One region of the Streptomyces sp. NPDC049915 genome, then DNA from elsewhere that is predicted to be linked to it. Evidence: riboswitches for the same ligand, from Rfam matches in the RefSeq annotation. Region 1 holds a riboswitch; each other region holds the start of a gene.

The links. Region 1 has a riboswitch for cobalamin ahead of AB0J12_RS17735 (HoxN/HupN/NixA family nickel/cobalt transporter). Riboswitches for the same ligand answer to the same signal wherever they lie in the genome.
Region 2: it holds a riboswitch for cobalamin, as region 1 does, so the genes downstream of both, AB0J12_RS30210 (cobalamin biosynthesis protein) here and AB0J12_RS17735 (HoxN/HupN/NixA family nickel/cobalt transporter) in region 1, are expected to answer to the same signal.
Region 3: it holds a riboswitch for cobalamin, as region 1 does, so the genes downstream of both, AB0J12_RS04155 (ribonucleoside-diphosphate reductase subunit alpha) here and AB0J12_RS17735 (HoxN/HupN/NixA family nickel/cobalt transporter) in region 1, are expected to answer to the same signal.
Region 4: it holds a riboswitch for cobalamin, as region 1 does, so the genes downstream of both, AB0J12_RS05540 (CbtB-domain containing protein) here and AB0J12_RS17735 (HoxN/HupN/NixA family nickel/cobalt transporter) in region 1, are expected to answer to the same signal.

The regions. Positions count from the first base shown of each region.
Region 1 is NZ_JBFAMH010000009.1:73,382-81,114, forward strand. Features, by position in the region: gene AB0J12_RS17720 (DUF4142 domain-containing protein) at 1-621, shown strand, start outside; gene AB0J12_RS17725 (glycoside hydrolase family 13 protein) at 657-2,300, opposite strand; gene AB0J12_RS17730 (metalloregulator ArsR/SmtB family transcription factor) at 2,384-2,743, opposite strand; cobalamin riboswitch at 2,821-3,006, shown strand; gene AB0J12_RS17735 (HoxN/HupN/NixA family nickel/cobalt transporter) at 3,034-4,137, shown strand; gene AB0J12_RS17740 (nucleoside hydrolase) at 4,134-5,099, opposite strand; gene thrS (threonine--tRNA ligase) at 5,145-6,425, opposite strand; gene AB0J12_RS17750 (hypothetical protein) at 6,622-7,401, shown strand; gene AB0J12_RS17755 (helix-turn-helix domain-containing protein) at 7,469-7,733, opposite strand, start outside.
Region 2 is NZ_JBFAMH010000023.1:48,883-56,615, reverse strand. Features, by position in the region: gene cobN (cobaltochelatase subunit CobN) at 1-92, opposite strand, end outside; gene AB0J12_RS30215 (cobyric acid synthase) at 89-1,597, opposite strand; gene AB0J12_RS30210 (cobalamin biosynthesis protein) at 1,623-2,564, opposite strand; cobalamin riboswitch at 2,671-2,817, opposite strand; gene AB0J12_RS30205 (hypothetical protein) at 2,942-3,163, opposite strand; gene AB0J12_RS30200 (inorganic phosphate transporter) at 3,198-4,457, opposite strand; gene AB0J12_RS30195 (class II aldolase/adducin family protein) at 4,686-5,387, shown strand; gene AB0J12_RS30190 (alpha/beta fold hydrolase) at 5,478-6,611, shown strand; gene AB0J12_RS30185 (hypothetical protein) at 7,182-7,733, shown strand, end outside.
Region 3 is NZ_JBFAMH010000002.1:387,068-394,800, reverse strand. Features, by position in the region: gene AB0J12_RS04180 (cytochrome P450) at 1-394, shown strand, start outside; gene AB0J12_RS04175 (helix-turn-helix domain-containing protein) at 399-1,364, opposite strand; gene AB0J12_RS04170 (hypothetical protein) at 1,458-1,670, shown strand; gene AB0J12_RS04165 (hypothetical protein) at 1,721-2,509, shown strand; gene AB0J12_RS04160 (ribonucleotide-diphosphate reductase subunit beta) at 2,517-3,530, opposite strand; gene AB0J12_RS04155 (ribonucleoside-diphosphate reductase subunit alpha) at 3,527-5,890, opposite strand; cobalamin riboswitch at 6,013-6,145, opposite strand; gene AB0J12_RS04150 (GNAT family N-acetyltransferase) at 6,191-6,697, opposite strand; gene mctP (monocarboxylate uptake permease MctP) at 6,770-7,733, opposite strand, start outside.
Region 4 is NZ_JBFAMH010000003.1:158,415-166,147, reverse strand. Features, by position in the region: gene AB0J12_RS05580 (GNAT family N-acetyltransferase) at 1-464, opposite strand, end outside; gene AB0J12_RS05575 (hypothetical protein) at 686-856, opposite strand; gene AB0J12_RS05570 (phosphatase PAP2 family protein) at 1,096-2,391, opposite strand; gene AB0J12_RS05565 (hypothetical protein) at 2,587-2,814, opposite strand; gene AB0J12_RS05560 (cupin domain-containing protein) at 2,811-3,065, opposite strand; gene AB0J12_RS05555 (SOS response-associated peptidase) at 3,349-4,092, shown strand; gene AB0J12_RS05550 (histidine phosphatase family protein) at 4,243-4,833, shown strand; gene AB0J12_RS05545 (CbtA family protein) at 4,900-5,652, opposite strand; gene AB0J12_RS05540 (CbtB-domain containing protein) at 5,674-5,895, opposite strand; cobalamin riboswitch at 5,932-6,076, opposite strand; gene AB0J12_RS05535 (class II glutamine amidotransferase) at 6,190-7,059, opposite strand; gene AB0J12_RS05530 (alpha-L-arabinofuranosidase B) at 7,147-7,733, opposite strand, start outside.

The DNA of each region.
Region 1 (7,733 bases):
ATCGCCAACACTCAGTGGGGGCCGCTCACCGAGGGGGACCGGGACTTCGTGGTGAAGGTGCGCGCGGCCGGTCTGTGGGAGTACCCCGTGGGCCAGATGGCCCTGAAGAAGAGCACCGACAAGGCGGTCCTCACGGCCGGGCGGCACCTGATCGACGGGCACGCGGCGCTGGACACCACCTGCCGCAGGGTCGCGCCCATGCTGAACATCACCCTGCCCAACCTGCCCAGCCCGCAGCAGCAGGGCTTCATCGCCACCCTCAACGCGGACAGCGGCCGGCAGTTCGACTCCGACTTCGCCAACATCCTGCGCATCACGCACGGCTCGATCTTCAACACGATCGCGAAGATCCGCTCCACGACGAAGAACACGCTGGTGCGCGCGCTGGCCGACCAGGCCAACGACACCGTCCTCGACCACATCACGGTCATGGAGAAGACCGGCCTGGTCAACTTCGACCAGGCCCTCTTCCAGCAGACCGCCCCGCCGAAGCTGCCCTCGAACGACGTCACCCCGCCGCCCCCGCCCGGGGGCCAGCCGCAGGTCGTCCTCACCCCGCCCCCGACCGCGACGGCCACCCCGGTCCCGCTGCCCGGCGACCCGTCCCCGACGGTGCGCTAGGACCCGCGACGCCGGGATGATCCAGACCTCAGGGCCTAACCCAGCCAGACCGTGGTGTCCGGGCCGAGCCGGCCGTCCTCCAGCGGGGCGCCGGCGAGCAGGACCTCGCCGGCCGGCAGGGGTACCGCGCGCTCCGACAGGTTGACGACGCACCGCCAGCCCTCCGACCGGGTGAAGGCGAGCACACCGTCCGGGACGTCCTCGGCCCACCGCAGCTCCTCGCCCTGCGCCAGCTTGCGGCGCAGCTTCAGCGCGGCCCGGTACAGCTCCAGCGTCGAGCCCTCCGTGCCGTCCTGCGCCTGCACGGCGTACGACGCGAAGGACGGCGGCTGCGGCAGCCAGGCGCCGCCCGCCCCGAAGCCGTACGACGGGCCGCTCACCGTCCACGGCAGCGGCACCCGGCAGCCGTCGCGGCCCTTGCGGACATGGCCCGTCTGCTCCCAGATCGGGTCCTGGAGGACCTCGGCCGGCAGCTCGGCGACCTCGGGCAGCCCCAGCTCCTCGCCCTGGTAGAGGTACGACGAGCCGGGCAGCGCCAGCATCAGCAGCGTCGCGGCGCGGGCCCGGCGCAGCCCGGCCGCCGGGTCGATCCGGGGCGCGTGCCCGCCGGACAGCAGCCAGGCGTTGTCGTCGGTGCCCGGTGGCAGCATCAGCCGGGAGGCGTGCCGCACGACGTCGTGGTTGGACAGCACCCAGGTGGCGGTGGCGCCGACGGCACGGGCGCCGGCCAGCGACGCGGTGATGACCTCGCGCAGCGCGTCCGCGTGCCAGGGAGCCTGCAGGAACTCGAAGTTGAACGCCTGCCCCAGCTCGTCCGGCCGGGCGTACAGCGCGCGGCGCTCCCCCGGCACCCATGCCTCGGCGATGGCCGCGCGGGGCGGGGAGTAGGCGTCGAGCAGGCGGCGCCAGTCCCGGTAAATCTCGTGCACCTCGTCGCGGTCGTAGAAGGGGTGGCTGCCCGGGGGCAGCACCGTCAGGGCCGCCTCGTCGCTCAGCTCGGGTGCGCCGAGGTCGCGCAGCGGCTCGCTCAGGTCCTTGGCCAGGGCGTGGGCGACGTCCACGCGGAAGCCGTCCACGCCCCGGTCGGCCCAGAAGCGCAGGGTGGCGCGCAGGTCGGCGCGTACCTCCTCGTCGGCCCAGTTCAGGTCGGGCTGCTCGCGGGCGAACAGATGCAGGTACCACTGCCCGTCCGGCACCCGCTCCCAGGCGCTGCCGCCGAACACCGACTGCCAGTCCGAGGGCGGCAGCTCCCCGTGGACGCCGCGGCCGTCCCGGAAGACGTACCGCTCGCGGGCGCGCGAACCCGGCCCGGCGCGCAGGGCCTCCTGGAACCAGGTGTGCTGGTGCGAGGTGTGGTTGGGGACGATGTCGACGACGACCTTCAGGCCCAGCCGGTGCGCCTCGGCGACGAGCGCGTCGAAGTCGTCCAGGGTGCCCAGGCGCGGGTCGACGGCACGGTGGTCGGCGACGTCGTAGCCGCCGTCGGCGAGTTCGGAGGGGTAGAACGGGCTCAGCCACAGCGCGTCGACGCCGAGCGCGGCCAGGTGGGTCAGGCGGTCGGTGATCCCGCGCAGGTCGCCGAGACCGTCGCCGTCGGCGTCGGCGAAGCTGCGGGGGTAGACCTGGTAGACGACGGCCTGCCGCCACCAGTCGGGGTCGCGGGAGGAGAGATCGGGCACGCGGTCTCCGTTCGCCGGTTCGGGCACGACAGTGAGATGACTGTCCACTTCACCCCGCAAGGGAACGTGCCCGTGTGCGCGGGTCAGGCGCCGTCGGCGGTGCACCGCGCGAGCAGGGTCCGCACGTCCGGGTCGACCACCCGGTAACGGACCACCCGGCCCTGCTTCTCGCCCGCCACCGTCCCGGACGCCCGCAGCAGCCGCAGGGCCTGCGACACGGCGGGGTCGTTCATGCCCGTCGCGATCGCCAGGTCGGACACCGCGAGGGGGCCGGTGCGGTGCAGGGCGAGCAGGAGAGCGAGCCGGTTGGGGTCGGCGAGCAGCGAGAAGCGGTCGGCCCAGGCACGCACGTGGGCGGCGTCGCCGATGGCCGCGATGGCGTCACAGACACGGTGACCGTCGATGGTGCGGCGGTCGGCGCGGTCGGGGGGCACGAGGTGCATGCCCGCATTCTCCCGCCCCGATTGTGATCTTGCATACCTGCACAGCTGTGCAGCTATGCAGAAGACCCTCGGCCCCCCTACCGTGGGCGGGCCGTGGTGTTCGGGAAGCCGGTGGGAAACCGGCGCGGCCCTCGCCACTGTGATCGGGGAGTTCTCGTCCCGTCCGGCTCACGCCGGGCCACTGGTCGTGCGACCGGGAAGGCAGGGACGGCGGACGCACCACCTCGTCAGCCAGGAGACCGGCCACGGCAGCTCACGAAGAGATCCACGAGGTGCTGGAGCGTGACCGGATGACCTTGCCCGACCCTGCCCCGACGACGACCGCGAAGGCCACCTTCACATGGCGCCGCGAGGACACCGTGAAGACCGCCGGGCTGATGGCCGCCATCGCCGCCCTGCACGTCGTCGCCTTCGGGATCCTCTTCCTCCTCGTGGTACCCGGCCACTACGAGGTCGGCACCAAGGCCTTCGGCATCGGCCTCGGCGTCACCGCCTACACCCTGGGCGTGCGGCACGCCTTCGACGCCGACCACATCGCCGCCATCGACAACACCACCCGCAAGCTCATGGCCGACGGCAAACGCCCGGTGTCCGTCGGCTTCTGGTTCGCGCTCGGCCACTCCAGCGTGGTGATCGTCCTCGCGGTGATGATCGCGGGCGGCACCCAGCTCGCCGACCGGGTCACCGACGAGGGGTCCACCACCCACCAGGTGCTCGGCTTCCTCGGCACGACCGTGGCCGGTACCTTCCTGTACCTCATCGCCGCCCTCAACCTGGTCGCCCTGTTCGGCATCCTGAAGGTGTTCCGGTCGATGCGGGCGGGCACGTACGACGAGTCCGAGCTGGAGCGGCACCTGGACTCGCGCGGGTTCATGAACCGCTTCCTCGGCCGCCTCACCCGCTCGATCTCCCGGCCGGGCCAGATGTACCCGCTCGGCTTCCTCTTCGGCCTCGGCTTCGAGACCGCCACCGAGGTCACCCTGATGGTGATGGCCGGCTCGGGCGCGGCCGCCGGACTGCCCTGGTACGCCATCCTGTGCCTGCCGCTGCTGTTCACGGCCGGCATGTGCCTGTTCGACACCCTGGACGGCACGTTCATGAACTTCGCCTACCAGTGGGCGTTCTCCCATCCGGTCCGCAAGGTGTTCTACAACCTCGCCATCACCGGCCTGTCCATCGCCGTCGCGTTCGTCATCGGCACCATCGAGCTGGTCGGCGTGCTGCACGACAAGTTCGGCCTGAGCGACGGCGTCACCGGCTGGATCGCCGGGATCGACCTGGACAGCGTCGGCTATCTCATCGTCGGCCTGTTCGTCCTGGTGTGGGCGGTGGCGCTGACGTACTGGAGGCTGGCCAGGGTGGAGGAACGCTGGGCGGCCTCCGCCGCCGATTAACGCTCGACGGTCTCCAGGTACAGCTTCACGTACCGGTCGACGTCGACCTCCAGCGCCACGTCCACCAGGGGCTGTTCGCGGGCGCCCTCGTGGATCTCGGACTCGCCGGGGCGCGGGCGCCGGTCGACGACCGTCTGCCCCCGGCCAGGACCCGGGGCCAGGGACACCTCCACCGGCAGCAGCCGCGTCGTCAGGCCCGCCGGATCGGCGACCGCGCACACCGCGCCCGCGTCGCCGAGGCCGCCCGCCTCCTCCGCCTCGGGCTCGCCGCCCTGCGTGGTCGGCCGGTGGGCCAGCAGGTCACCGGCCAGCCGGGTCCCGGGCTCACTGCTCGCCCGCATCCGGTGCACATCGCTGCCCGGCACCACGACCCGCATGAACACGTCCAGGCCGTACATGGTGATCGGCACCCCCGCGGTCAGCAGGATCGCCGCGGCCTCCGGGTCGTGCCAGACGTTGAACTCCGCGACCGGCGTGGCGTTGCCGGTGGTGACCGCGCCGCCCATGAAGACGATCCGCTCGATGTTGCGGGTCACCTCCGGATGGGTGCGCAGCAGCAGCGCGATGTTCGTCAGCGGCGCCGTCGGGATCAGGGTCACCGGCCGCTCGCTCGCGAGGATCTCCCGCCGCAGCAGCGTCACCGCGTCGACGTCGGCGGGCCGGCGGGCCGGCGCGGGCAGCCCCAGATCGCCCATGCCGTCGTGGCCGTGCACATGCCGGGCCGAACGCGCCGGCTCGATCAACGGCCGCTCGGCACCCCGCCCCACCGGGATCTGCGGCGCCCCCGCCTGCTCCAGCACGGTCAGCGTGTTGCGTACGACCCCGTCGACGTCCGTGTTCCCGGCGACACACGTCACCGCGCGCAGATCCAGACCGGGATGACGTACCGCGAACAGCAGGGCGAGGGCGTCGTCGACACCGGTATCGCAGTCGATGATCACGGGGATGGGTTGACCGGCCACCAGGAGCTCCTTCCGTCGTCCCCCGACGATAAGCGCCCCGGCGGCTCAGCCCCACAGCTCCATCCCGCGCGCCCCGACCACCTCCGCCACCCGCCGCACCAGCTCCGCCACGGGCACCTGCCCCGCCCGCCGCCCGTCCCGCAGCCGCAGCGACACCTCCCCGGCCGCGTCCTCCCGCGCACCGATCACCGCCTGGTACGGCACCAGCCGCGCCGCCCGGATCCGCGCCCCCAGGCTCCCCTCGACCGCGACGTCGGCCCGCAGTCCGGCGGCCTCCGCCCGCTCCACGACCTCCCGGGCCCGCCCCTCCTGCTCCGCCGACACCGGCAGCACGACCAGCTGCACGGGCGCCAGCCAGGCGGGAAAGGCACCGCCGTGCTGTTCGAGCAGGTGCGCGACCACCCGCTCGACACTGCCGATGACACTGCGGTGCACCATCACGGGCCGGTGCCTGGCCCCGTCCGCGCCGACGTACGACAGGCCGAACCGCTCCGGCTGATGGAGGTCGATCTGCACGGTCGACAGGGTCGACTCCCGCCCCGCCGCATCGGCCACCTGCACATCGATCTTCGGCCCGTAGAACGCGGCCTCGCCGGCGGCCTCCTCGTGGTCGATCCCGTCCAGTACCTCCCGGAGCATGCCGGTGGCGCGCCGCCACAACTCGGGGTCGGCGACGTACTTGCCGCCCTCCCCGGGCAGCGACAGCCGGTACCGGGCGCCCCGGATGCCGAGGTCGGCATGGGCGCGGGCGATCAGCTCCACAGCGGCGCGGGCCTCGCCGACGGCCTGGTCGAGGGTGCAGAAGATGTGCGCGTCGTTCAGCTGAATGGCCCGCACCCGGGTGAGACCCCCCAGCACCCCGGACAGCTCGGACCGGTACATGCCGCCCAACTCGGCCAGCCGGTACGGCAGTTCCCGGTAGCTGCGGGACCGTGACCGGTAGACGAGCGCATGATGCGGACACAGACTGGGCCGCAGCACGACCTCCTCCGCCCCCAGCCGCATCGGCGGGAACATGTCGTCGCGGTACAGCTCCCAGTGCCCGGAGATCTCGTACAGCTCCCGTTTGCCGAGAACGGGCGAGTACACGTGCCGGTAGCCGGCGGCGCGCTCCACGTCCCGGACATAACTCTCCAGGGTGTGCCGCACGACGGCCCCGTCGGGCAGCCAGTACGGCAGTCCCGCCCCGATCAGCGGGTCGGTGCCGAACAGGTCCAGTTCGCGGCCGAGACGGCGGTGGTCGTGCATGGCAGGCTCCTTCTCCTGGAACGGAGCGAGCCCCCGCACGCGAAACCCCGGGGCGCCCGCCCCGGGGTTTCGCGACATCGGTCAGCTGTCAGCGCGCCGGGACACTCTCCGGCGTCGTCGTGGACACGGCCTGTACGCGCTGCATACGACGACGGTACCCAAGCGCACCTCCCCCCGCGAGCGTTTTTGTCGCCCGGACGGTCCTGTGCGCTGGTCGCCCGGCGATCACGGTGCTGACCTGGACCTACGCACCCCGCCCCGCCCAGGAGCCCCGATGCCCCGACCTCCGCTCCCCGCAGCCCTGACGCTCGCCGCCGCCACCCTCCTGACCGCCACCGCCTGCTCGGGCCGCTACTTCGACATGGAGGAGGGCCCCACCTCCGCCCCCACCACCGCGTCGTCTGCCACCCGCTCCGCGCCGGCCTCCCCCACCACCGCCCCCGCGCTCACCGCCGCGCAGGCCCAGGCGGTCCTGATCACCGACACCGACCTCGGCCCGGGGTGGACGCCCACGCGGGGCGCGGCGACCTGGCGGGACGGCATGCTGAAGACGACGGGCGCACCCGGCGACTGCGCCCGCTTCCTGGACGCCCTGTACTCCGACGCCCTCCTCGGCTCCCCGGCCCGCGCGCTCGTCGGCCTCGACGACACCGACACCGGAGCCCAACTGCGCTACCAGGTCTCGGCCCAGCCGCGCGCCGACGTCGACCGGACGCTGGCGTGGCTCGCGACGGTGCCGCAGAGATGCGCGCACTTCACGGCGGCGACGGCACGGGGCGTGGCCCAGGACGTCCAGATCTCCACCGCCTCCCTGCCCCCGGTCGGGGACGCGAGGCAAGGCCTGCGCGTCACGGTGACGGCCCCACCGGCCGAGGACACGGAGGAGCCGACGGTCCTCACCCTCGACGTAGCGGCGGTCCGCCAGGGCACCGACGCGTTCACCTTGACCAACGGCGGCCTCTCGGACGTCCCCTCCGATGCGACCCAGGCAGCGGTCCAACTGGGAGCACTGCGCCTCGCGGAGGTCCGCAAACAGGGCCGAGCACAGGTGTGATCGACCCGGCGTCACGCGCCACGGCGTTGTCCCGGTCCACCACGCACCCGCAGACGAAAACACCACCTCACCCCGCCGGAGCCACCCACGTCGTCGTGCCCAGCGCAGCCCGGTGCCCCAGCCCCGTCCGATACGCGTCCAGCGCCGCCTCCACCCGCCCCGTACGCCGCAGCAGATCCCCCAGCAACCGGCACAGATCCGCCAGATCCCCCGCCGCCCCCGCCCGCTCCAGCAGACTCAGCGCCCGCACATAGTGCTCCTCCGCCGCCTCACTGTCCCGCGCGTCCTCCGCGATGATCCCCAGCAACCGATGCGCGGCAGCGGCATGCACG
Region 2 (7,733 bases), on a different contig from region 1:
CGGGTCGGGTTGCCGATCCGGTAGTCCGCACCGGAGGCCCGGGCCGCCAGCAGATCCGTGTCGGCGGTGGACAACAACAACACTGTGCTCATGCGGGCGCTCCCGGTGGAATGAAAGGCAGTCCTTGCGGCGCGCCGGACTCGATGAGCCGCCACAGCGCGTCCGTGTCCGCGTGCTGTTCGATCAGGTCGCCGAGCCGGTCGAGCTGCTCCTCGCGCAGCGCGGCGAAGGAGGTGTCCGGCGCGGGCACGAAGCGGCGGCCCGCGGCGGCGGCCACCTCGCGCAGGAAGGCGCGGCGGAAGCCGTCGGACTCCAGCGAGCCGTGCCAGTGGGTGCCCCAGGTCTGGCCGACGCGGCAGCCGTCGAGGAAGGGCTCCCCTCCCGTCACGGAGCCGATGCCGTGGTGGATCTCGTACCCCTCGACCCGCTCACCGAGGGCTTCCCCGTCCGGCCGGGTCAGGGTCTTCTCGCGGGCGAACCGCACCCGCACGGGCAGCACGCCGAGCCCGTCGACGGCGCCGGCGCGCGACTCGACCTCGTCCTCGATGTGTTCACCGAGGATCTGGAAACCACCGCAGATGCCGAGCACGGGCCGCTGCTCGGCGGCCCGGCGCACCAGGGCGTCGGCCAGGCGGCGTTCGCGCAGCCACTGAAGCGCCCGCACCGTCCCGCGGGTGCCCGGGATCACCACCAGGTCGGCGTCGGCCAGTTCCTCCGGCCGGTCCACGAACCGCACGACCACGCCCGGTTCGGCGGCCAGCGCGTCCACGTCGGTGAAGTTGGACATCAGCGGGATCGCGCAGACGGCGACCCGCAGGACGTCCTCGCCGACGGGCGGGGAGACGGCCGACTCGCGGACGGTGCCGCGCAGGGACACCCTGAGGCCGTCCTCCTCGTCGATGCCGAGCCCGTGCCGGAAGGGCAGGACGCCGTAGGTGCGCCGCCCGGTGAGACCGTGCAGCATGTCCAGGCCCGGCTCCAGCAGGGAGACGTCACCGCGGAACTTGTTCACCAGGAAGCCGGCGAGCAGTTCCTGGTCCTCGGGTGAGAGCAGGGCGAGCGTGCCGAAGAAGGACGCGAAGACGCCCCCGCGGTCGATGTCGCCGACGACGAGCACGGGCAGCCGCGCGCCCCGCGCGATGCCCATGTTCACGATGTCGGTCCGGCGCAGATTGATCTCGGCCGGCGAGCCCGCCCCCTCGCAGATCACCGCGTCATACGTGCCCCGCAACTCGGCCAGGCACTCCAGGACCGTGCCCAGCAGCTTCTGCTGGCGTCCGCCGTGGTAGCCGCGTGCGCTCATCTCGCCCACCGGCTTGCCCAGCAGCACCACTTGGCTGCTCTGCTCGCCGCCGGGCTTGAGCAGCACCGGGTTCATCAGCGCGGTCGGCTCGATCCGGCAGGCCTGGGCCTGCATGGCCTGCGCCCGCCCGATCTCGGCGCCCTCGCGGGTGACGAAGGAGTTCAGGGACATGTTCTGCGCCTTGAAGGGCGCCACCTTCACGCCCTGCCGCACCAGCCACCGGCAGATCCCGGCGGTCACGACGCTCTTGCCGGCGTCGGAGGTGGTGCCGGCGACGAGGAGACCGCCGTTCATCGATCGCGCCCCTTCCCGATGACGTTCATCGATCACGCCCCTTCCGGATGAGGCGTGCGCCCGCGCACACGCCGAGCGCCAGCCAGCTCACGCGCCGGGACAGCCGTACCGCCCGCGCGATGTCCTCGGTCCCGACGGCGCGCCCCTGCGGGTTCAGCACGGGCCGGTGTTCCACGCGCCCGCCGTACGACAGGGTGCCGCCCAGCCGCAGGCCGAGCGCGCCCGCGAAGGAGGCCTCCACGGGGCCCGCGTTGGGGCTCGGGTGCTTCACCGCGTCCGCCCGCCACGCCCGTACGGCGCCACGCCGGTCCGGGCCGGTGAGCACGGCGAGGGCGGCGGTCAGCCGGGCGCCCGGCCAGCCGGCCACGTCGTCGAGGCGGGCGGAGGCCCAGCCGAAGCGCCGCAGCCGCGGCGACTTGTGACCGACCATCGCGTCCAGGGTGTTGACGGCCCGGAACCCGAGCAGCCCGGGCACCCCGCCGACGGCGCCCCACACCAGCGCGCCCACGACGGCGTCGGAGGTGTTCTCGGCGACCGACTCGACCACGGCCCGGGCGATCCCGTCGGCGTCCAGCGCCTGCGGGTCACGGCCGCACAGATGGGGCAGCCGGGCCCGCGCCGCCTCCACGTCCCCGGCTTCCAGGGCGCGCCCGATGGCGCCGGCCTCGCGTGCGAGGGAGGTCCCCCCGACCACGGACCAGGTGGCGGCGGCGGTCAGCGCGACCGAGGCGGCGGGGGAGCGGCGCACCGAGCGGGCGGCCACGCCCCCGAGCGCGACGGCGCCTCCGGCGCAGACGGCGGTGTGCAGGGCGCCCCAGCCGCGGTGGTCGCGCCACAGGGTGCGCTCGACGGCGTCCGCGGCCCGTCCGAACACGGCGACCGGGTGCCCGCGGCGCGGATCACCGAGGAGGAGGTCACCGAGGAGGCCGGCGGCGGCGCCGTACGCGAAGACGCGTTCGGCTCGCATCGGGCTCAGCCGGCCGTGGGGTCGAGCGGAGCGTCGCTGATGGGCCTGGTCCTCAACCGGCAGCCGCGCATGGCGTCATGTCCTCACTCAGGGTGTCCGCGCCCTGGTTCGAAGGAGGTTCGGCGGTGAGAGTTCCTGGCTCCCGGGGTTGCTCACCCCGGTGACAGTGGCGGGACCGCGCCGGACTTCCACCGGCTTCCTCTCCTGCACGCCGCAAACTTGGCTCCGGCAGTCCACCACGGCTGTCAGAGGGCCGTCAACTTGCCCTTGACCTGGGGCGGAGGAGTGTGGGCAGGCCCACACGGAGACGACCTGCCAGGTCACAAAGGAACGCGGGGTGCCGCTCGGGCACCCCGCGTTTTCGTCGATGAGGCCGGTCAGGCGACGATCAGGCTGATGCCGTACGCCACCGCCGCCGCGCACGCCGCGAAGCAGGCGTACGCGCCGGTGACCGTGAGGGCGGCCGAACCGCCCTGCGCCTGGACCCGCTCGCGGCGGGACAGGCCCATGATGCCGAGGGTGAACAGGGCCACCAGACCCACGGTGACCATGAGGCTGACACCGAAGACGGAGCCGAGGGCCGCCCAGTCGATCTTCATGCTGCTTCTCTTCCTTCGTACCCGAAAGCGGCGGTCAGACGGCCGGGGCCGGATTCGCGGTGGCCGGCTGCTCCGCCGTCGCGGCGGCGGGGGCGGGGATGGTGGCCGTCAGGCCGTCCGTGACCGCCGGGCCGGCGGCCGGAGGCGGGGTCACGGCGGCGATCGCGGTGGTGACCACGCCGGCCGGCTCCTCCTCCACGGCGTTGACGTTGGTGTGGTCGACGACCTCGCGGCGGGAGACCTTCCAGATGCCGAAGCTGGCGGACACCAGGAAGACGGCGACCAGCGCGGTGCCCCAGGCGCCGAAGCCGGTGACGTACTCGGCGAGCGCGCCGACCAGCGCGGCGGCCGGCAGGGTCAGCACCCAGGCGACGAGCATCCGGGTCGCGGTCGACCAGCGCACAACGCCGCCCTTGCGGCCCACGCCCGCGCCCATCACGGAGCCGGAGACGACGTGCGTGGTGGACAGCGAGAAGCCGAGGTGGGAGGAGGCGAGGATGGCGGTGGCCGCGCTGGTCTGGGCGGCGAAGCCCTGCTGCGGCTGCATGTCCGTCAGGCCCTTGCCCATGGTGCGGATGATGCGCCAGCCGCCGATGTAGGTGCCGAGCGCGATGGCCAGGCCGGCGGAGAGGATCACCCAGGTGGGCGGGTCGGAGTCGGGCGCGACGGCGCCGCCCGCGACCAGGGCGAGGGTGATGATGCCCATCGTCTTCTGCGCGTCGTTGGTGCCGTGGGCGAGGGAGACCAGGCCCGCGGAGGCGATCTGGCCGGCCCGGTAGCCCTTCTGGGCGGCCTTGCCGTCGGCCTTCTTGCCCAGCGTGTACGACAGACGGGTCGCGACCATCGCCGCGACGCCGGCGACGACCGGGGCGGCGACCGCGGGCAGCAGCACCTTGGTGACGAGCACGTCACCGTGGACGGCGCCGAAGCCGGCGGAGGCGACGGTGGCGCCGATCAGACCGCCCATGAGGGCGTGCGAGGAGCTGGAGGGCAGGCCCACGAGCCAGGTCAGCAGGTTCCAGAGGATCGCGCCGACCAGGGCGGCGAAGATGACCTCGGGACGGATGCCGTTCTCGTCGACGAGACCCTTGGAGATCGTGTTGGCGACCTCCACGGAGAGGAAGGCGCCCACGAGGTTGAGGGCGGCGGACATGGCCACGGCGATCTTGGGCCGCAGCGCGCCGGTCGAGATGGTGGTGGCCATCGCGTTGGCGGTGTCGTGGAAACCGTTCGTGAAATCGAACGCGAGAGCGGTGACGACCACAATCGCGAGGATCAGCGAGAAGCTTTCCATTTACCCAGGCATTCGTTCGAAGTCATTGGCGGGTCGAACGTAGGTAACGTGGGTGAACGGAAGGTGAACTGAGTCGGGCGTCTCGATGTCGGAAAGAGGGGGTCGCTGCTCCGTTCCCCCGCCCACGGCCCGGGCGGCACACGGGCCGGGTGCCCGGCGCGGGGCGTCGTGGCCGTGCGCGGGTCCGGGGAGGAGATTTCCGTCACCCGGGGCTGGCAGGATCGCGGCATGACGGAGCAGCGGTGGGAACGGCGGGGCGGACGGGTGGCCGACGAGGGGGACGACGCCGAGCGGGAGGCCCTGGCCTGGGCGGATCTGGTCGCCACGGCGCGCCGGACCGTCGCCGACGGACTGGTCGTGGGCACCTCCGGCAATGTCTCGGTACGCGTCGGTGACCTGGTGCTGGTCACGCCGTCGGGCGTGCCCTACGACCGGCTGCGGCCGCAGGACCTGACGGCGGTCGACCTCGACGGCCGGCAGGTGCGCGGCATCCTGGTGCCGACGAGCGAGCTGCCGATGCACCTCGCCGTATACGGCACCACGGACGCCCGGGCTGTGGTGCACACGCACGCCGTCCACGCCACGGCGGTCTCGACGCTCGTGCCGGAGCTCCCGCTCGTCCACTACATGGCCGCGGCCCTCGGCGGCCCGGTCCGCGTCGCCCCCTACGCGACGTACGGCACGCAGGAGCTGGCCGAGAACATGCTGCGGGCCCTGACCGGCCGCACCGGCTGCCTCCTGCAGAACCACGGCACGATCGCCTACGGCGCCACCCTCGACCAGGCCTACGACCGCACCGCCCAGCTGGAGTGGATGTGCCGGCTGTGGCTGACGGCGTCCTCGGTCCCGGGCCTCGCCCCGAGCCTGCTGACCGAGGAGCAGCTGGCGGAGGTGGGGGAGCGGCTGCGGGGGTACGGGCAGCGGGGGTGAGCGCGGCGCGGTGGCGGCGAGGACCGGGTTGATCACTCCGCATGTCACTTCCGGTGGCTTGGGACGGACCACGCCGGGAAACTGGTTCCCGTGCGCACTGTCAAAGCGACGGCCGCTGCCGTCACCGCCGTGATGGGTGCCGGGGCCGCAGCCGTGGTCGCCGGCCGACTCGCCAGCGACGCCGCGCTCAAGGCGCCGCCGGGCCGGCCGCTGCCGACCGAGCCCCGGCTCACCGTGCATGCCACGGCCGCCGGCCGGATCGCGCTCACCCGCGACCTGGCCACCCTGCGCCCCGGTACCTACGGACTCGCCGGCGACGGCAGTCACGCGGTCGTGGGCCAGGTCCTGGACTCCGCCGAGCACACCGCCGACACCGTCGTACGGCGTCTGGAGCGCGTCACGCACGGCACGCTGGAACCGGGCGACAAAGTGTGGCTCACCGCGAACCTGCACGTCGGCGACCCCCGGGCCGCCCTCGGCCTGGAGCACGCCGACGTCGACGTGCCCGGAGAACTCGGCCCGCTGCCCGCCTGGTTCGTTCCCGCCGCCCGGGACACCTGGGTGATCGCCGTGCACGGCCTCGCCACCACCCGGGAGCTCCCCATGAACGTCATGGGCATGCTGAACCGGCTGCGCCTCCCGGTGCTCGCCCTCGCCTACCGCGGCGACCTGGGCGCCCCCCGCCCTCCGGACGGCCTGAACCACTTCGGCGAGACCGAGTGGCGCGACGTGGACGCCGCGATCCGCTACGCGGTGCGCTACGGCGCCCGCCGGGTCGTCCTCTACGGCTGGTCCACCGGAGCCACGATGGCGCTGCGCGCCGCTCAGCTGTCCGGGATGCGGGAGCACGTCTCGGGGCTCGTGCTGGACTCCCCGGTGCTCAGCTGGCCGACCACACTGCGCTCCCTGGCCCTGGCCCGGCGCACGCCGGGCGCGCTGCTGCCGCTCGCGGTGCGCGCCGCGCAGGGCCGCACCGGGCTGCAGGACGGCCCCGCCGACGGGACCATCGCCGCGGACGCCGACGGCCTCGCGGTGCCGACGCTGATCGTCCACGGCCCCGGCGACACGGTGGCCCCCTGGCGCTTCTCCCGCCGCTTCGCCGACCGCCGCCCCGACCTGGTCGCCCTGCACACGGTGGCCCACGCCCCGCACGGAGCGATGTGGAACGCCGACCCGGAGTCCTACGAAGAAGCACTCCGCCGCTTCCTGACCCCTTTGATGTGACCCGGTGGACCGCCCACGTCGGTGCCGCCGATCCGCCCGGACCGGGACGGTCCCTGCGCGGGCGCGTGCGCCGAGGACCGGCGGCGCCGAGACGGCCGTCCACCGGCGTGGGAGCGGTGCACCGCCCCGGGCCGGCCGCCGACGGGCGCGCGGTGCCGTCCGGGCCTCGGAGCCGGCGGGTGACGTGCCGGCCGTCGGCGCCGCCGCGGGAGCAAGGGTGACCCCGCCGGGGGGCGCGTCGCGGCGTCGCTCCGGCTGCGGGGCGGTGGGGATCATTCCGCTTCTGGGCTCCGTTCAAGGCCGTACGACTGGCCTGATCACGCCTGCTTTCGCCGTCCCGGGCAGGTCCACGCTCCCGCCCCGTCGCTCGCCGTGGCATTCCGTTTGGGTTTTCGGACCGTCAACCGGAAGACTGCACCCGTGACGTCCCGTATCCCGCGCGACTCCAGGCTTCGACTCGTCCGTCCCCGACCCCTGGCCGCCGCCCCCAGAGCCGTGAACCAGCGGCGCCCGCGCCGTCGGGCGCCCCGCCCGCCCGAGGGCACCCCGGCGCCCGCGGAGCTGGCCGGAATGGCTCGTTCCGGCCTGGCCGCCGCCGCCCGCGTCGCCCGCTGGGCCGACGCCGCGCTCGGCCCCGGCCGGGCCGGTGCCACCGCCGACGGCAAGGCCACCCTCTCCGACACGACCGCGGAACGCGCCGCACACGAGCTGGGCCTGACCGTGGACCAGATCCGGGCCGACTGGGACATCGCCCGCCTCGCCGGCCTCGTCGAGGTCCACGGCGACAGCGCCCGCCCCGGCTGGCGGCTGCGCGCCTGGGACCGTGACGACAGCGCCGTCCTGCGGGGCTGGGTCGCCCTGTTCGACGCCTGGTCGCTCGCCCACCCCGAACCCGGGGACCAGGAACCCGCGGCCGTCGCCGAGGTCGTCTCGGCCATGCCGCAGGTCCTCTCCTTCCTCCAGCTCTCCGCCGGCCCCGTCCCCGTGGAACAGCTCCTCGACCTGCTCCGCCAGCGGGTCACCGAACTGCGCACGGAGCGCTGCGAGGTCCCCTACGCCCCCACGTCGGGCGCTCCGCAGGTGCCGCCCACCGGCGCGTCCGCCACCGCCGGGGGCGCCGCC
Region 3 (7,733 bases), on a different contig from region 1:
CATGCGTTTGCGGCCGGCTGTATGGATATTGACCCGGCGGGCGGTCGTCGACACGGAACTCGGTGGCTATCGCATTCCGGCCGGGGCCGACATCATCTACAGCCCGTACGCCATCCAGCGCGACCCCAAGTCGTACGCCCGCAACCTCGAGTTCGACCCGGACCGCTGGCTTCCGGAGCGGGCCAAGGACGTGCCGAAACACGCCATGAGCCCGTTCAGCACCGGCAACCGCAAGTGCCCCAGCGACCACTTCTCGATGGCGCAGCTGACGCTCGTCACCGCCGCGCTCGCCGCGCGGTACCGCTTCGAGCAGGTGCCCGGCTCGAACGACGCCGTCCGGGTCGGCATCACTCTGCGCCCGCACCGGCTGCTGGTGCGGGCGGTGCCGCGCTGAGCGCTCAGGCGGCCTGCGGGCCGCGGAAGGTACGGCGGTAGGCGTTCGGGGTGGTTCCCAGCGCCCGCGTGAACTGGTGGCGCAGCGCCGCCGCCGTACCGAACCCGGTACGCCAGGCGATCGCGTCCATCGTCTCGTCCGTCGCCTCCAGCAGCCGCTGCGCCAGCAGCACCCGCTGGCGCAGGATCCACCGGTACGGCGTCGTGCCGGTCTCCTGCTGGAAGCGCCGGGCGAAGGTGCGCGGCGCCATGTGGGCCCGCGCGGCGAGCTGTTCGACGGTCACCTCCTGGTCGAGGTGCTGCTCCATCCACGCCAGCACCTCGCCGACGGTGTCGCAGGAGTCCTTCGGCAGCGGGCGCTCGATGTACTGCGCCTGCCCGCCGTCCCGGTGCGGCGGCACGACCATGCGCCGGGCGATCTTGTTGGCGACCTCCGGCCCCTGCTCCTTGCGTACCAGGTGCAGACAGGCGTCGATGCCGGCGGCGGTGCCCGCCGAGGTGATCACGGGGTCCTCGTCGACGTAGAGCACGTCCGGTTCGACGACCGCCCGCGGGTACTGCCGTCGCAGCTCCTCGACGTGGTGCCAGTGCACCGCGCAGCGCCGCCCGTGCAGCAGCCCGGCGGCGCCCAGCACGAACACGCCGGAGCACACGCTCAGCACCCGTGACCCGCGCTCCACCGCTCGTACCAGGGCGTCCAGCAGCGCCGGCGGATAGATGCGGTGCGTGAAGTCGTCGCCGGCCGGGACGGCGATCAGATCCGCCTCCTCCAGCCGGTCCAGGCCGTACGGCGTGGACAAGGTCAGCCCGCCGACGTGCGTGCCCAGCGCCGGGCCCTCGGCGGAGACGACGGCGAAGTCGTACACCGGCAGTCCGTCGTCGCTGCGGTCGAGTCCGAAGACCTCGCACACGACCCCGAGTTCGAAGGGATGCACACCGTCGAGCAGGACGGCGGCCACGTTTTTCAGCATGCTGCCAGTGTGCCTCGCCGGTGGCAGTAATTCGAGGGTCTGCGGCAGTACTGCCACTCACGGTAAGGAGTGTCCCGCGCGAGAGTGGTGTCCATGAACGGAAACCAGATCGAAGGCCTGATCGGAATGCTCTTCACCCTCGGGATCCTGGTCCTCCTCGTCCTGCCGTCCGTGCTCGGCGTCGTGCGCGACCGCCGCATGGACCGGCAGATCCGGGAGGCCGCGCACCCCGCTCCCCGCGCGCAGAGCCCCCGCCGGACCAGCCCGCGCATCCAGGCACACCGCACTGTCCGACCCCGCATGTAACGTCCCGCTGACGCAATCGATCACGGTGATCGAGCGCAGGGGAGGGAAACATGAGCAACGGCATCCGGCGAAGAGCGGCCTGGGCCACGGCGAGCGGCGCCGCGGCCCTCGTGCTCCTCACCGCGACCGGCGCCCACGCCGAGGGGCGGGGGGACATCCGGGTGGTGGGGGCCGTCGTCAACGGCGGTCACCCCGTGGGCATCGGGACCGCGAAGGAGATCACGTTCCCGGTCGTCCTCACCATCCGGGACGACTCCGGGGTGAAGGGCGTCAGCCGCGTCAGCACGATGAACGTGTCGAACGCCTACGGCTTCATCGAGTGGTCCGGCACGACCTGCGCGAAGAAGTCGGCGACCACCTCGGTGTGCACGGCCACCATGAAGGCCACGCCCGCCTGGATGCCGGCGAGCGACGACATCGACACCAACCGGGTCGCCGGCCTCTGGCAGGTCAACGCCACCGTCAAAGCGAACGACGGCGACTACTGGATCTCCGACAACATCGCCCGGTACTCCGTCAAGCGGGCCACGACACTCACCGACGACGCAGCGCCCGAGCCCGTGCGCAAGGGCGGACAGCTGACCGTCACCGGAACGCTCAGCCGGGCGAACCGGGAGAGCCTGAGGTACCAGGGCTACGCCGGGCAGCCGGTCCAGCTCCAGTTCCGCAAGGCCGGCACCACCCGCTACACCACGGTCAAGACCGTGACAACGGGCAGCACCGGCCGGCTCAGCACCACGGTCACCGCCTCCGCGGCCGGCGACTGGCGCTGGTACTGCCCCGGCACGTCGACCACCATGCTCGCCGTGTCGGCCGGGGACACCGTGGTCCTGAAGTAGCCGCGGCTCAGAAGTCCTCGTCCAGGTCGACGGTGCCCTCCACCGCCACCTGGTACGCCGAGGGGCGGCGCTCGAAGAAGTTGGTCAGCTCCTGAACGCCCTGCAGCTCCATGAAGGAGAAGGGGTTCTCCGAACCGTAGACGGGAGCGAAGCCGAGGCGGGTGAGGCGCTGGTCGGCGACGCACTCCAGGTACTGGCGCATCGAGTCGGTGTTCATGCCGGGGAGGCCGTCGCCGCACAGGTCGCGCGCGAACTGCAGCTCGGCCTCCACGGCCTCCTCGAGCATGTCGGTGACCTGCTGCCCGAGCTCCTCGTCGAAGAGGTCCGGCTCCTCCTTGCGGACGGTGTCGACCACGTCGAACGCGAACGACATGTGCATGGTCTCGTCGCGGAACACCCAGTTGGTGCCGGTGGCGAGACCGTGCAGCAGGCCCCGGCTGCGGAACCAGTAGACGTACGCGAAGGCGCCGTAGAAGAACAGGCCCTCGATGCACGCGGCGAAGCAGATCAGGTTCAGCAGGAAGCGGCGCCGGTCGGCCCTGGACTCCAGGCGCTCCAGCTTCTCCACCTCGTTGATCCACTTGAAGCAGAACCCGGCCTTCTCCCGGATGGAGGGGATGTTCTCCACCGCGTCGAAGGCGGCCGCCCGGTCGTCCGGGTCGGGCAGATAGGTGTCCAGCAGCGTCAGATAGAACTGGACGTGCACGGCCTCCTCGAAGAGCTGCCGCGACAGGTACAGGCGCGCCTCGGGGGAGTTGATGTGCTTGTACAGCGTCAGCACCAGATTGTTCGCGACGATCGAGTCGCCCGTCGCGAAGAACGCCACCAGCCGGCCGATGAGGTGCTGCTCCGCCGGCGTCAGCTTCGCGAGGTCGGCGACGTCCGAGTGGAGGTCGACCTCCTCCACGGTCCAGGTGTTCTTGATGGCGTCCCGGTAGCGCTCGTAGAAGTCCGGGTAGCGCATGGGGCGCAGGGTCAGCTCGAAGCCCGGGTCGAGGAGGTTCGTGTTACGGGTGGTCACTGGCAGGCCTCGCAGGACTCGGGGTTTTCCAGGGAGCAGGCGACGGCCTCTTCGGAGGTCACCTGCTGGACGGGAACGGGGACGGTGGCCTGCGCGCGGGCGGCGCGGGCGATGCGCGTCGCCGGGCGCGAGCGCAGGTAGTACGTCGTCTTCAGCCCGGACTTCCAGGCGTAGGCGTACATCGAGGAGAGCTTGCCGATCGTCGGCGTCTCCAGGAACAGGTTGAGGGATTGCGCCTGGTCGAGGAAGGGGGTCCGTGCCGCCGCCATGTCGATCAGACCGCGCTGCGGGATCTCCCACGCGGTGCGGTACAGCTGCCGCACGTCCTCGGGGATCCAGGCGAAGTCCTGCACCGAGCCGCTCGACTCGCGCAGCGCCTCACGGGTGCGGGCGTCCCATACGCCGAGCTTCTTCAGCTCGGCCACCAGGTAGGAGTTCACCTGGAGGAACTCGCCGGACAGCGTCTCGCGCTTGAACAGGTTCGACACCTGCGGCTCGATGCACTCGTACACGCCCGCGATGGAGGCGATGGTGGCGGTCGGCGCGATGGCCAGCAGCAGGCTGTTGCGCATGCCGGTCCCGGCGATCCGCTCCCGCAGCGCCGCCCAGCGCTCCGGCCAGGTCAGCTCCACGTCGTAGTGGTCGGGGTGCAGCACACCCCGCGCGGTGCGGGTCTTCTCCCAGGCCGGCAGCGGGCCGTTGCGCTCGGCGAGGTCGGCGGAGGCCTCGTACGCGGCGAGCATGACCCGCTCCGCGATCCGGGTGGACAGCGCCTTGGCCTCGGGGGAGTCGAACGGCAGCCGCAGCTTGAAGAAGACGTCCTGCAAACCCATCGCGCCCAGGCCCACCGGGCGCCACTTGGCGTTGGAGCGGCCCGCCTGCTCCGTCGGGTAGAAGTTGATGTCGACGACGCGGTCGAGGAAGGTGACGGCGGTGCGGACGGTGGCGTCCAGCCGCTCCCAGTCGATGTCCCCGTCGGCCACGAACGCGCCGAGGTTGACCGAGCCGAGGTTGCACACGGCCGTCTCACCGTCGTCGGTGACCTCCAGGATCTCCGTGCAAAGGTTGGAGGAGTGGACGACGTGGCCCGGCAGCGCGGTCTGGTTGGCGGTGCGGTTGGCGGCGTCCTTGAAGGTCATCCAGCCGTTGCCGGTCTGCGCGAGGGTGCGCATCATGCGGCCGTACAGCTCACGGGCCGGAAGCGTCTTCTTCGCCAGCCCCGCGTCCTCCGCCTTGCGGTACGCGGCGTCGAACTCCTCGCCCCACAGGTCCACCAGCTCCGGCACGTCGGCCGGAGAGAACAGCGACCACGACGCGTCGGCGCCCACCCGGCGCATGAACTCGTCCGGGACCCAGTGCGCGAGGTTCAGGTTGTGCGTACGGCGCGCGTCCTCACCGGTGTTGTCGCGCAGCTCCAGGAACTCCTCCATGTCGGAGTGCCAGGTCTCCAGGTACACCGCGGCCGCGCCCTTGCGCCGCCCGCCCTGGTTCACCGCGGCGACGGAGGCGTCCAGCGTCTTCAGGAACGGCACGATGCCGTTGGAGTGCCCGTTGGTGCCGCGGATCAGCGAACCGCGGCTGCGGATACGGGAGTACGACAGCCCGATGCCGCCGGCGTGCTTGGAGAGCCGGGCGACCTGGTGGTAGCGGTCGTAGATGGAGTCCAGCTCGTCGAGCGGGGAGTCGAGCAGGTAGCAGGACGACATCTGGGGGTGCCGGGTGCCGGAGTTGAAGAGGGTGGGGGAGGAGGGCAGGTAGTCGAGGCGGCTCATGAGCCCGTAGAGCGCCGCGACCTCCTCGGCGGAGCGGACGGTGTCGTCCTCGGCGAGCCCGCTGGCCACCCGCAGCAGGAAGTGCTGGGGCGTCTCGATCACCTTGCGGGTGATCGGGTGCCGCAGCAGATAGCGGCTGTGCAGGGTGCGCAGGCCGAAGTAGCCGAAGCGGTCGTCGGCGTGGGTGTCGATCAGCGCGTCCAGTCGCTCGGCGTGCAGCCGGACGAAGTCGGCGGTCCGGTCCGCGATGAGCCCCTCGCGGTGGCCGACGGCGACCGACCCGGTGAACGACGTGACGCCCTGGGAGGCCGCCTCCGCGCGGATGGTGAGGGTGAGCAGGCGGGCGGCGAGCCGGGAGTAGGCGGGGTCCTCGGAGATGAGTCCGGCGGCGGCCTCCGTGGCCAGCTCCCGCAGCTCCGCCTCGTCGGCGTGCGCCGAGCGGCCGCGCAGCGCGGCGGCGGCGACCCGGCCGGGGTCGGCGTCGGGGAGGTCGGTGGTCAGCTCGGTCAGGGTGCGCAGCAGCGCGGCACCGGGGCCGTCGTGCTCCCGCTGGCCGGCTGAGGCCGGATCGGCTGGCGCGATGGTCACGTGGGGCTCTCCCTCGCTCGGCACGGGGCCTTGCGGAGGGCAGGGGGCAGCACACGAGCGCACGCGGCGTCGCGTCCACCGGCCCATCCCACGAGGCCCGGACGTCAGGACACACCGGCCGGGTGGCCGGGTGCACTGTCGGCAGGTCCTCGGACTGAACCAGCGTGCGCGAAGCACGCATGTACACCGTTGCGGGACAGTTCCGGATTCGCACCGGATTCCCCTGCGGCGACAGCGAGCATGAGCATACATCTAGTGCCGGGCTGTCGTCTCACCCCCAGATGTTGTGTCCCGGTGGCTTCACAGCGTCAGCTCGTAGGTGAGCAGGGTGATGTCGTCGAGTTCCGGCAGGGGATTCCAGTCCCGCTCGGGCGTACGGACGAAGCCCAGCCGTTCGTAGAGGCGGTGGGCGGTGTGCATGGTCCGCTGGGTCGACAGGACGAGCCGACCGCAGCCGTCGACGGCCCGGGCCCGCTCGACGCAGGCCCGTACGAGCGCCTCGCCGACACCCCGGCCGCGGGCCGCGTGGGCGACGGCCAGCATGCGCATCTCGGCCTCGCCGGGACGCGCGATGTCGACCATGGGCCCGCCGGCCGGTACGAAGGTGACGCCGCCGAGGACGGTGTCGTCCGCTGTGGCGGCCAGGACCTCGGCCGCGGCGGCGCGCTTGGCGACGTCGCGCAGCTCGCCGAGGTAGGGGTCGCTCGCGGCGAAGTCCAGGAGCCCGTCCTGGAGATAGGCCTGGGCGGTGATCTCACCGAGGGCGGCGTGTTCGTGGGGTGCGACGGGCCGGATCACGATGTCCATGACGGCGAGTGTGCCCCACGGGTACGACGACGGGCCGCCGGATTTCTCCGGCGGCCCGTCGGGATTCCGCTGTCAGTGACCTACGGCGCCCGCCGTGGCCGGGGGGAGTTCGGTCTGGACGCCCGGGTCGCCGGCGTCCGCCGTGTAGTCCTCCGGGCTGGTCTCGTCGACGCCCTCGGGGGCCTTCACGGCCTTCAGGACGAAGGTGAGGACCACGGTCACCACCACGTTCAGCACGAACGCCGTGAGGCCGATGTAGCCGATCTCGCCGATGCCGGGGATCTCCTTCGCGGAGCCGCCGAAGTGCTTCTGCGTCGGCGAGGCCACCCCGTACGCGGCCAGCGTGCCGTAGACCATGCCGACCGCCCAGCCGGCCAGCAGCGCCCAGCGGTGGAACCAGCGCGTGAACAGGCCGCCGACCAGGGCCGGGAAGGTCTGCAGGATCCAGATGCCGCCCAGCAGCTGGAAGTTGATGGCGACCGTCTTGTCCATGGTGAGGACGAAGACCAGCGCGCCCACCTTCACCAGCAGGGAGACGATCTTGGAGACCTGGGCCTCCTGCTTCGGCGTGGCGTCCTGCTTGATGAAGTCCTTGTAGATGTTGCGGGTGAACAGGTTCGCCGCCGCGATCGACATGATCGCCGCCGGCACCAGCGCGCCGATGCCGATCGCCGCGAACGCGATGCCCGCGAACCAGTCCGGGAACATGTTCTCGAACAACTGCGGAATGGCCAGCTGAGTGTTCTGCACCTTGACGCCGGCCGCGATCGCCATGAAGCCGAGCAGCGCGAGCAGGCCCAGCATCAGGGAGTACAGCGGCAGGATGGTGGTGTTGCGCCGGATCACCTCACGGCTGCGCGAGGACAGCGTCGCGGTGATCGAGTGCGGGTACATGAACAGCGCCAGCGCCGAGCCGAGCGCCAGCGTCGCGTACGTCCACTGGCCGGCCTCCGGCGGGGCGAGCGCGCCGCGCGGCTTGCCGGTGGCCGGGTTGACCTGGCTGAACGCGTGGCCCGCCTTGGCGAAGATGTCGTCG
Region 4 (7,733 bases), on a different contig from region 1:
GCCGTTCCCCGTGCCCGGGGCGCAGCGAGCGCGGCCCGGTGGCGGGGCACCGTCAGCCGCCGCGTGTAGGTCGCCGGTCCGTACCCGAACCTGCCGTAGATGGGCGCTTCGGAGGCCAGCAGTACGGAGAGGAACTCCCCGCGGGCCCGTAGCTGGGCGAGCTGATGCCGCATCATCGCGCTGAGCACGCCCTGGCGTCGGTGCGAGGGCACGACGCCGACGGCGGTCACTCCGGCGGCGGGGGCGACGGTCCCCCCGGGCAGGGTGAGCTCGAAGGAGTACGCACCGGCGGTGCCGACGGGCCGCCCGTCCGCCGTCACGGCGAGCAGGTTGCGGTCCATCTCGAGCGCCGACCACCACACCCCGCGGCCCTCCGACGGTGTTTCCGGGAAGCGCCCGAACGCGGCGTGGAGAGTGTCGACGAAGACGTCGAGGTCCTGTTCGGTCGTACGACGAATCTCCACTGCTGCCGCGGCCTCCCCCCGGATCCCGGCACCACGGCTCGTGGTGTCCCGGGCCCAGTGCAACGTCGTCCCGTGACCGGGTCAAGCGAATTACGGACCGCCCACGGCCGGGCACGGCACGGCGCATGCCTTCGCCCGGCCGGTCACGGTTCGCGGTGGACGGCGCGGCAGCTCTCCAGCACCTCCACCAGGGTGCGGGTGCCGGTGGGTCCGTCCGCGGCTCACAGCAAGCGCGTGTACCGGTCACCGCGCAGCCGGTCCGTGTCGGTGAGGGTGCGGGGAGCGGCGGCCGGCGGAACGGGTTCGAAGCCGCCGGCGGTCCAGCGGCGCAGGGAGAGCACGGCAGCGCGGGCGCGAGGAGGTCGCCGCTCGGGGACACGGGTTCGTCCCACGGCCTGCGCGGCCAGAACCGCATCCGCTTGCGGCCGCGCAGGCCGTCGCGCTGACCCCTCTGCCGGGTGCACAACGCACGACACCCCGGACGGTCCGGTCCGCAGACGCGTGAGGCTTCGCGGATCTTCGCGCCTGCCCCGGCCGCCGTCAGCCCACCCCCTCGCGCAGCAGGCGTTCCCGCTGTGCCCTGCCGGGCGAGCCGCCCTCCCATGCGCGGCCCCGCTGGGACATCGCCCGCTCACACCGGTTCGGGTTGCGGTTCCGGTTGCAGGGCGGGGGCGGCCGTCGGTTCCCAGAGTCTGGTGGTCCGGACGTAGCCGTAGATCACCGAGGTCATCGCCAGAATGAGAAGCGGCCCGAACACCCCCGGGTGTCCGGCCATCTCCATCGGCAGAAAGCGGTACGACAGCAACAGCGCGGCGAAGACCGCGGTGCCGTGGACGACCAGTCCGATTCCTGCACGGTCCCAGCCACGGTCGGCGGCGCGCAGTCCTGCCTCGATGGTGAGCGCGAACACCACGCCGGCGACGAGATCCACGCCGTAGTGATAGCCGAAGCCCAGCGTGGCGCAGAGTGTGGCGGTCAGCCAGAACGCGCCCGCGTAGCGCAGGATGCGTGGGCCTTGCCGGGTATGGATGAAGATCGCGGTGGCCCACGCCGTGTGCAGGCTGGGCATGCAGTTGCGGGGCGTGAGGTCGTCGTAGGACACCGGGTGCAACGCGGTGATCTGCGGCGGTGTGTGGGGCCACACATCGGCCACGGCCCACTGCACGCCACCGGTGCCGGAGGCGCCCGGGCCGTAGGCGAAGACCGGACCGACCACCGGGAAGATCATGTAGATGGCCGGGCCGAGGAGGCCGATCACCAGGAAGGTGCGCACCAGATGGTGGCGGGGGAAGCGGCGCTCGGCCACCACGTTCCGCAGCTGGTACAGAGCGACGACGATCGCGGCGACCGCCAGCTGCGCGTAGATCACGGCGAGAACAGGGCTGCCGACCGGATCGGTGGCCGCCAGGATCCTGCCTGCCACCCACGACGGGTTGCCCAGTGCGTGATCGGCGGTCGCCACATACGGGTCGAGCACCGACGGGTGGGCCTTCGCCGTGACCAGCAGCCAGGTGTCGCCGGTCTTGCGGCCGGCCACCAGGAGCAGGCCCAGCCCGACGCCCTTGAGCAGCAGGACGCGTTCGGCGCCGGTGCGGCGCGTCACGGCGATGACGGCGCAGCCCAGCATCACCCACAGCGCGCCGTTGCCGAAGCTGTGCCCGTCGGTCATCTTGACGCCTGCCGCCCATCGCACGAGCACGAAGACGACGTCTATGCCGATCGCGACGCCGGCGGCGACAAAGCGCTGCCGCCAGGTGAGCACGACCATCATCAGCGCCAGGCCGCCGTACAGCGGTCCCGGTTTCGGCGCGAGTATCACACCGCTCAGCTGGTCGGTGATCGGTCCCGGTTGGCCGTAGTGGCGCGCGGTGATCTCCAGCGCGACGAGGAGTCCGAGAGCGGCCAGACCCGCTGCGCCCCACAGCATCACTCGCCGTTGACGCCACGCGATCAACGGACTGCTGTCGTTTGTGCGCGGAAATTTCCGCAACGCTCTAGATATCAATCTATTCGGCCAATTTATTCGTTATGGGTTCAGTGGGTGGGAGCGATGAAATCCATCACCGCGAGTCCGGACATGCTAGGGGAATGGTGCGGGGCGGCTTTTCTCCGGTCAGGGGGATCAGGGCTGGGGGTAGGAGCTGGTCCGGTACCGGCTGCGGAATTCGGCCAGCAGCTCGTCGGTTGCTTCGGCTCCGGCAGTGACCGCGGCGTGGACGTCACGGAAGTAGTTCTCATAACCCGCGGGCGTGTAGAGACACAGGGCGCGGGCGGTGACCGGGCCCGCGTTGCGGAAGCCGTGGGGGGTGCCACGGGTCGCGGCGAGCAGATCCCCGGGGCCGGCTGTCACCTCCCCGTCCCCGGGTGGAGGGTGAGCTCACCCTCGAGCACGTAGAAGTACTCGTCGTGCCCGTCGTGCACGTGCGGTCGGGCGCCGACGGTTCCGGGCGCCAGGGTGAACTCCTCGAAGGCGAAGTGTCCGCCCGTGTGCTCACCGGTCAGGCGGAAGAAGTGCGCGACACCGGCGACGTCTATCAGCTCGCCCTCCGCAGGGCGGCGCAGCAGCGGACGGGCCGCGGCCCGGGAGTGATCATCTGTCATGCGGGCATTGTGGCTCAGGGGCGTGTCCCCCGGTCTCTCGATCGGCGTGCGCCCGCGGGAGACGGAGAGGGAACAGGAAGACGCGCGCGACCCGTGCCGGCAGGACTGTCACGGCAAAGTCCGTTCTGAGCGGGCCCGGGACGCGACCAAGCCGCCGACGCGGTGACACGGTGACGCCGCCACGCGGGCACCCTGCACACGCCCGGGCGGCTGCGGCGGCGACATGCGCCGGGCAGCTCCCCAGGTCTCTCGCACGGGCAGAACGGCATGGCACAGTGGCCCTATGTGCGGCCGCTTCGTCTCCACCCGCAGTCCGCAGGACCTCAGCCACCTCTTCCACGTCGCCGAGTGGCGGCCCGACGAGACTCTGGCGCCCAGCTGGAACGTCGCCCCCACCGACGACGTCTACGGCGTCCTGGAACGCGCCCCTCGCGCCGAGGGCTCCGGTGCTCCCCCGCGCAGGGAGCTGCGGCCGTTGCGCTGGGGGCTGGTGCCGTCCTGGGCCAAGGACCCGTCCGTCGGCTCCCGGATGATCAACGCGCGCATGGAAACGGTCCACGAGAAGCCCGCGTACCGCCGCGCCTTCGCCCGGCACCGCTGTCTGCTCCCCGCCGACGGCTTCTACGAGTGGACCGAGGCCAAGGACGCCACCACCGGCAAGAAGCGCAAGCAGCCGTACTTCATCCACCCCGCCGACGGGCAGATCATGGCACTGGCCGGTCTCTACGCGTACTGGCGCAACCCTGAGGTCGACAACGACGACGACCCCGCCGCCTGGCTCACGACCTGCACCATCATCACCACCGAGGCCACCGACGCGGCCGGCCGGGTCCACCCCCGCATGCCGCTCGCCCTCACCCCGGACCACTACGCCGCCTGGCTCGACCCCCGTCACGACGACGCCGAGGAGCTGCGCGCCCTGCTCACCCAGCCCGCCGGCGGTCACCTCGACGCCCGCCCCGTCTCCCCTGCCGTGAACAACACCCGCAACAACGGTCCGCAACTTCTGGACGAGGCCACGCCGTAGCCCCGCCGGCGAGGGCTGAGGACCTGCCGTGGCCCGCCGTGACGCGGGCTGTACGGCGCGCACCGGCGCGGAAGCTGCGCGTCGGACGGGTGCTACTTTCGCACCCGCACCGCACCCCCACCCCATGACAGCCACAGCCGGAGCAGCCAGGTGACCAGCCGTGTTCTCTTCGTCTCGCCCGCCTCGAGCCCGTCGCTGCGGCAGGCCCGCTTCGACGACGGTGACGCGATCGACGACGTGGGAGCGGCCCGGGCCCGGGCCGCAGCAGGGTCCCTTCCCCCTGCCGCCCGCGTGCTGACGTCGCCGGGTGTGCGCTGCCGGCAGACCGCGGAGGCGCTCGGCCTCGACGGCGCGCGGACGCCGGAGCTCGGGGCCTGGGACGTGGGCCGTTGGCGTGGTCTGACCCTGGACGAGGTGGGCGCCACCGAGCCGGAGGCGGTGGCCCGTTGGCTCGCCGATCCCGACAGCGCGCCGCACGGGGGTGAGTCCGTGCACGAGTTGTGCGTGCGGGTCGGCCACTGGCTGGACGGCGCACGGGACTTCGACGGCCGTACGGTCGCCGTGGTCGAGCCGGAGGTGGTTCGGGCCGCGGTCGTGCACGCCCTGGGGCTGGGCGCGGCGGCCTTCTGGCGGCTCGACGTACCGCCATTGACCGTCACCGAGCTGAGCGGCCGCTCGGGACGCTGGAATCTCCGGCTCGGGCGGCACCTGGCCGCGTCGGACACACCTTCGCCACGCTGAGTGCGCACGGATGCGACGAAGGGCCCCGCGGATGGTTCCGCAGGGCCCTTCGTCGTCCGGAACGAGTCAGTGCGCGGCCGGAACCGTTCGCCCGGTGTCGGCCTTCGCCGGCCCGGGGTTCAGCAGGCGTTCGGCCAACTCGCCGAAGAGCAGGCCGAATCCGGCCCACATCGCGGTCTGGATGCCCAGCGCGGAGAGCCGGAACCGCCACAGCAGGGCGGCCGGGAAGTCCTTCGGCACCTCGTTGACGGCGGGTAGGAACTGGTAGGCCAGGCCGATCACCGCGGCGAACGCGGCCACCGCGACGGTGGTCGCCCACCAGGTGCCCATGACCGCCTTGAGCCGCTTGCCCACCAGGGTGGCGGCGACCGCGAGGAGGACGCTGAGCAGCATCATCAGGAAGTAGAGGGTGGTCCGCTTGCCGATGGTGTCGGGGTCGCCGACCGACGGCGGATTGGCCGGGTACTTCAGGAACGGCACGACGTAGACGGTCAGGAGCGCACAGCCGGACAGCAGCAGTGCGGTGGCCCGCGGACCGAAGCGGCCGACCCGGCCGAGGGCGAAGGCGTACGCGAGCGCGGCGATGCCGCCGAAGGCGACCCCGTAGACCAGGACACCGGTGGCGAGACCGGCGGTGGACTGCAGGGACCGGGAGACGGCCTCCATCTCGTGCTCGTGGGAGTGGGCGTCCTCGAAGGCGATCGCCTTGTCGACGCTGGGCTCACCCAGGAGGTAGGCGACGACGAGGGCGAGCACGCCGGCGGCGAGGCCGGCGAGCATGCCCCGCACGAGGAGGTTTCTTACCGTTGCGGAGTTCATGGGTGCGCGGCGTCCCTGACGTCAGTGGCAGGGGAAACCGAGCAGGTGGCGGGCGTCGTGCACCCACTCGTGGACGTCCGTGCCGTCGAACACGGCGGTGGCGCCCTGCTCGGCGCCGACGAAGTACAGCAGGACCAGCATCAGGACGCCGGCGAAGACCGCCCAGGGGGCGATCGCCTTCAACGGCAGCGTGGCGGGAACAGCGGGGGTGGTGGCAGTCGGCTGGGCGACGTGCTGGGCCATGGCAGGGCCTCCTCTGGGAGTTCGCGTCCCATCTCGGTGGTGCACTGGACGACGGCCACGGGTCTGACTCGCGAGCACCCCTCCTCAGGGCTTCGCATACAGTGGCGCGACCGTGCCGGATTCCCACCGGCTTCCGTCTCGCCGTCGTCGATATCGGACAGACCGTACCGCGTGACGCGTGCATGGCCAAGACGGCCTGGCCCGGCGTGATCTTCCTCTCGGACCGGGCCGGGGCGACCGGGCCGGGGGCGGCGGACTGAGCCGGACGGCGGGCCGGGCGTCATGAGGGACGGATCAGGCGGCCTTCTGCGAGGCTGCCGCGTCGGGATGCAGATCGTCGAGGGTGAGCCGGTGGGCCGGAGGGTCCGGCAGGACGACCCGGTGGGTGGTGCGCAGATCGGGGCCGACGTGGAGGAGCTCACCGGACTCCATCGGGCGCCAGTGCGGGTTGTCGTCCATGCGCTCGCTGGCGACGATGACGGCGGGGTGGTCGGCGAGGGGCGCCGAGTGGACGCGCATCCGGCCGTCGCTGCCGCTGTGGTCGAGGTGCCTGCTGCCGTGCTGGCCGCCCGCCGGGCGCTGCAGGACGTACAGGCCGTGGGTGTCCGGGTAGCGCAGTGCCCACAGCTCCTGTGGGGTGATGAGGATCAGGTTCATGGCGTAGACGGGCAGGTGCTCGGCGATCCAGCGGGCGGCCTGGCGGATGCCGGTGGTGACGTCGCCGTCGTGTCGTCGGGTCTCCCGGCTGATCAGGGCGAAGAAGCGCTCGGAGTCGGTGTCGCCCCGGACCAGTGAGCGGTCCTCCCCCAGGTGGTCGTCGAGTGCGTCGAGGCCCTCGATCACCCCGTTGTGCGCGAAGAGCCGCCCCTCCTGCTCGAAGGGATGGGTGTTACGGACATCCAGGCTGCCGGTGGAGGCGAAGCGCACATGGGCGATGAAGGTCGCCGACTCCTCCTGCCGGGCCTCCCGTGCGAAGGCGCGGTCGCGGTAGGCCGCGATGGGTGCCTTGGCGACGCGGGGGGTGCCGTCGGCGGTGAAGTGGCCGAGGCCGGTGCCGTCGGGGTCGCGGTGGCTCTGCTTGCTGAGACTGTCGGGGGCGTCCAGGAGCCAGAAGGTGGCGTGCGTCCGTCGCGGAGCGCTGCTGAGGCCGAACAGGCGGCACACGGGAACCTCCTCCGTCGGGGCCCTCCGCGGCGCGCGGGGGGCGGGTGGGGGCCTCGGCCGAGTGCCCCCACCCGCCCCGGGTACGCGTCAGGCCCAGGGGGTGGTTACGGCCCAGCTGGTGTCGTCGGCCCAGAGTGCGGCGTTGTCCCAGGCGTGGGATCCTCCGTCACCGGCGATGTAGACGGCGTGTTCGTAGTGGCGCAGGAAGTCGGCGGGGTAGTTGGCGGACCGGAGCGACACGCCCTGCCCGTTGTGACCGGTCTGCGGGCAGAACGTGGCGTCCTGCCGGGACAGCGCGCTGCTGTCGATGGTGTCGACGCGCAGCCGGAAGTCGTAGTGGCGCAGGTACTGGCCCGGCTTGTCGGCGGACTCGAAGGAGACGCAGGAGGCGTCGCCCAGACCGGCCCGCACGATCCAGGTGGCGGCCGCCTTGTCGGCGGAGGAACTGGAGGACGACACCGCCGAGATGGCCGCGTTGCTGTCCGCGCTGTCGTGCCGGAGGTACTCGCCGGTGCAGCAGGACGTGGTGGCCCGCAGCGACACCCTGGCGCCCGCCGTGAGGCCGCCGGCCGGTGCGGGGGCCGTGTAGCCGACCGCATTGATGTCGGCCTGCACGGCGTTCTCGGTCGCGTCCGACGGGTAGCCGGAGGTCATCACTCCCTCGTAGAAGGTGC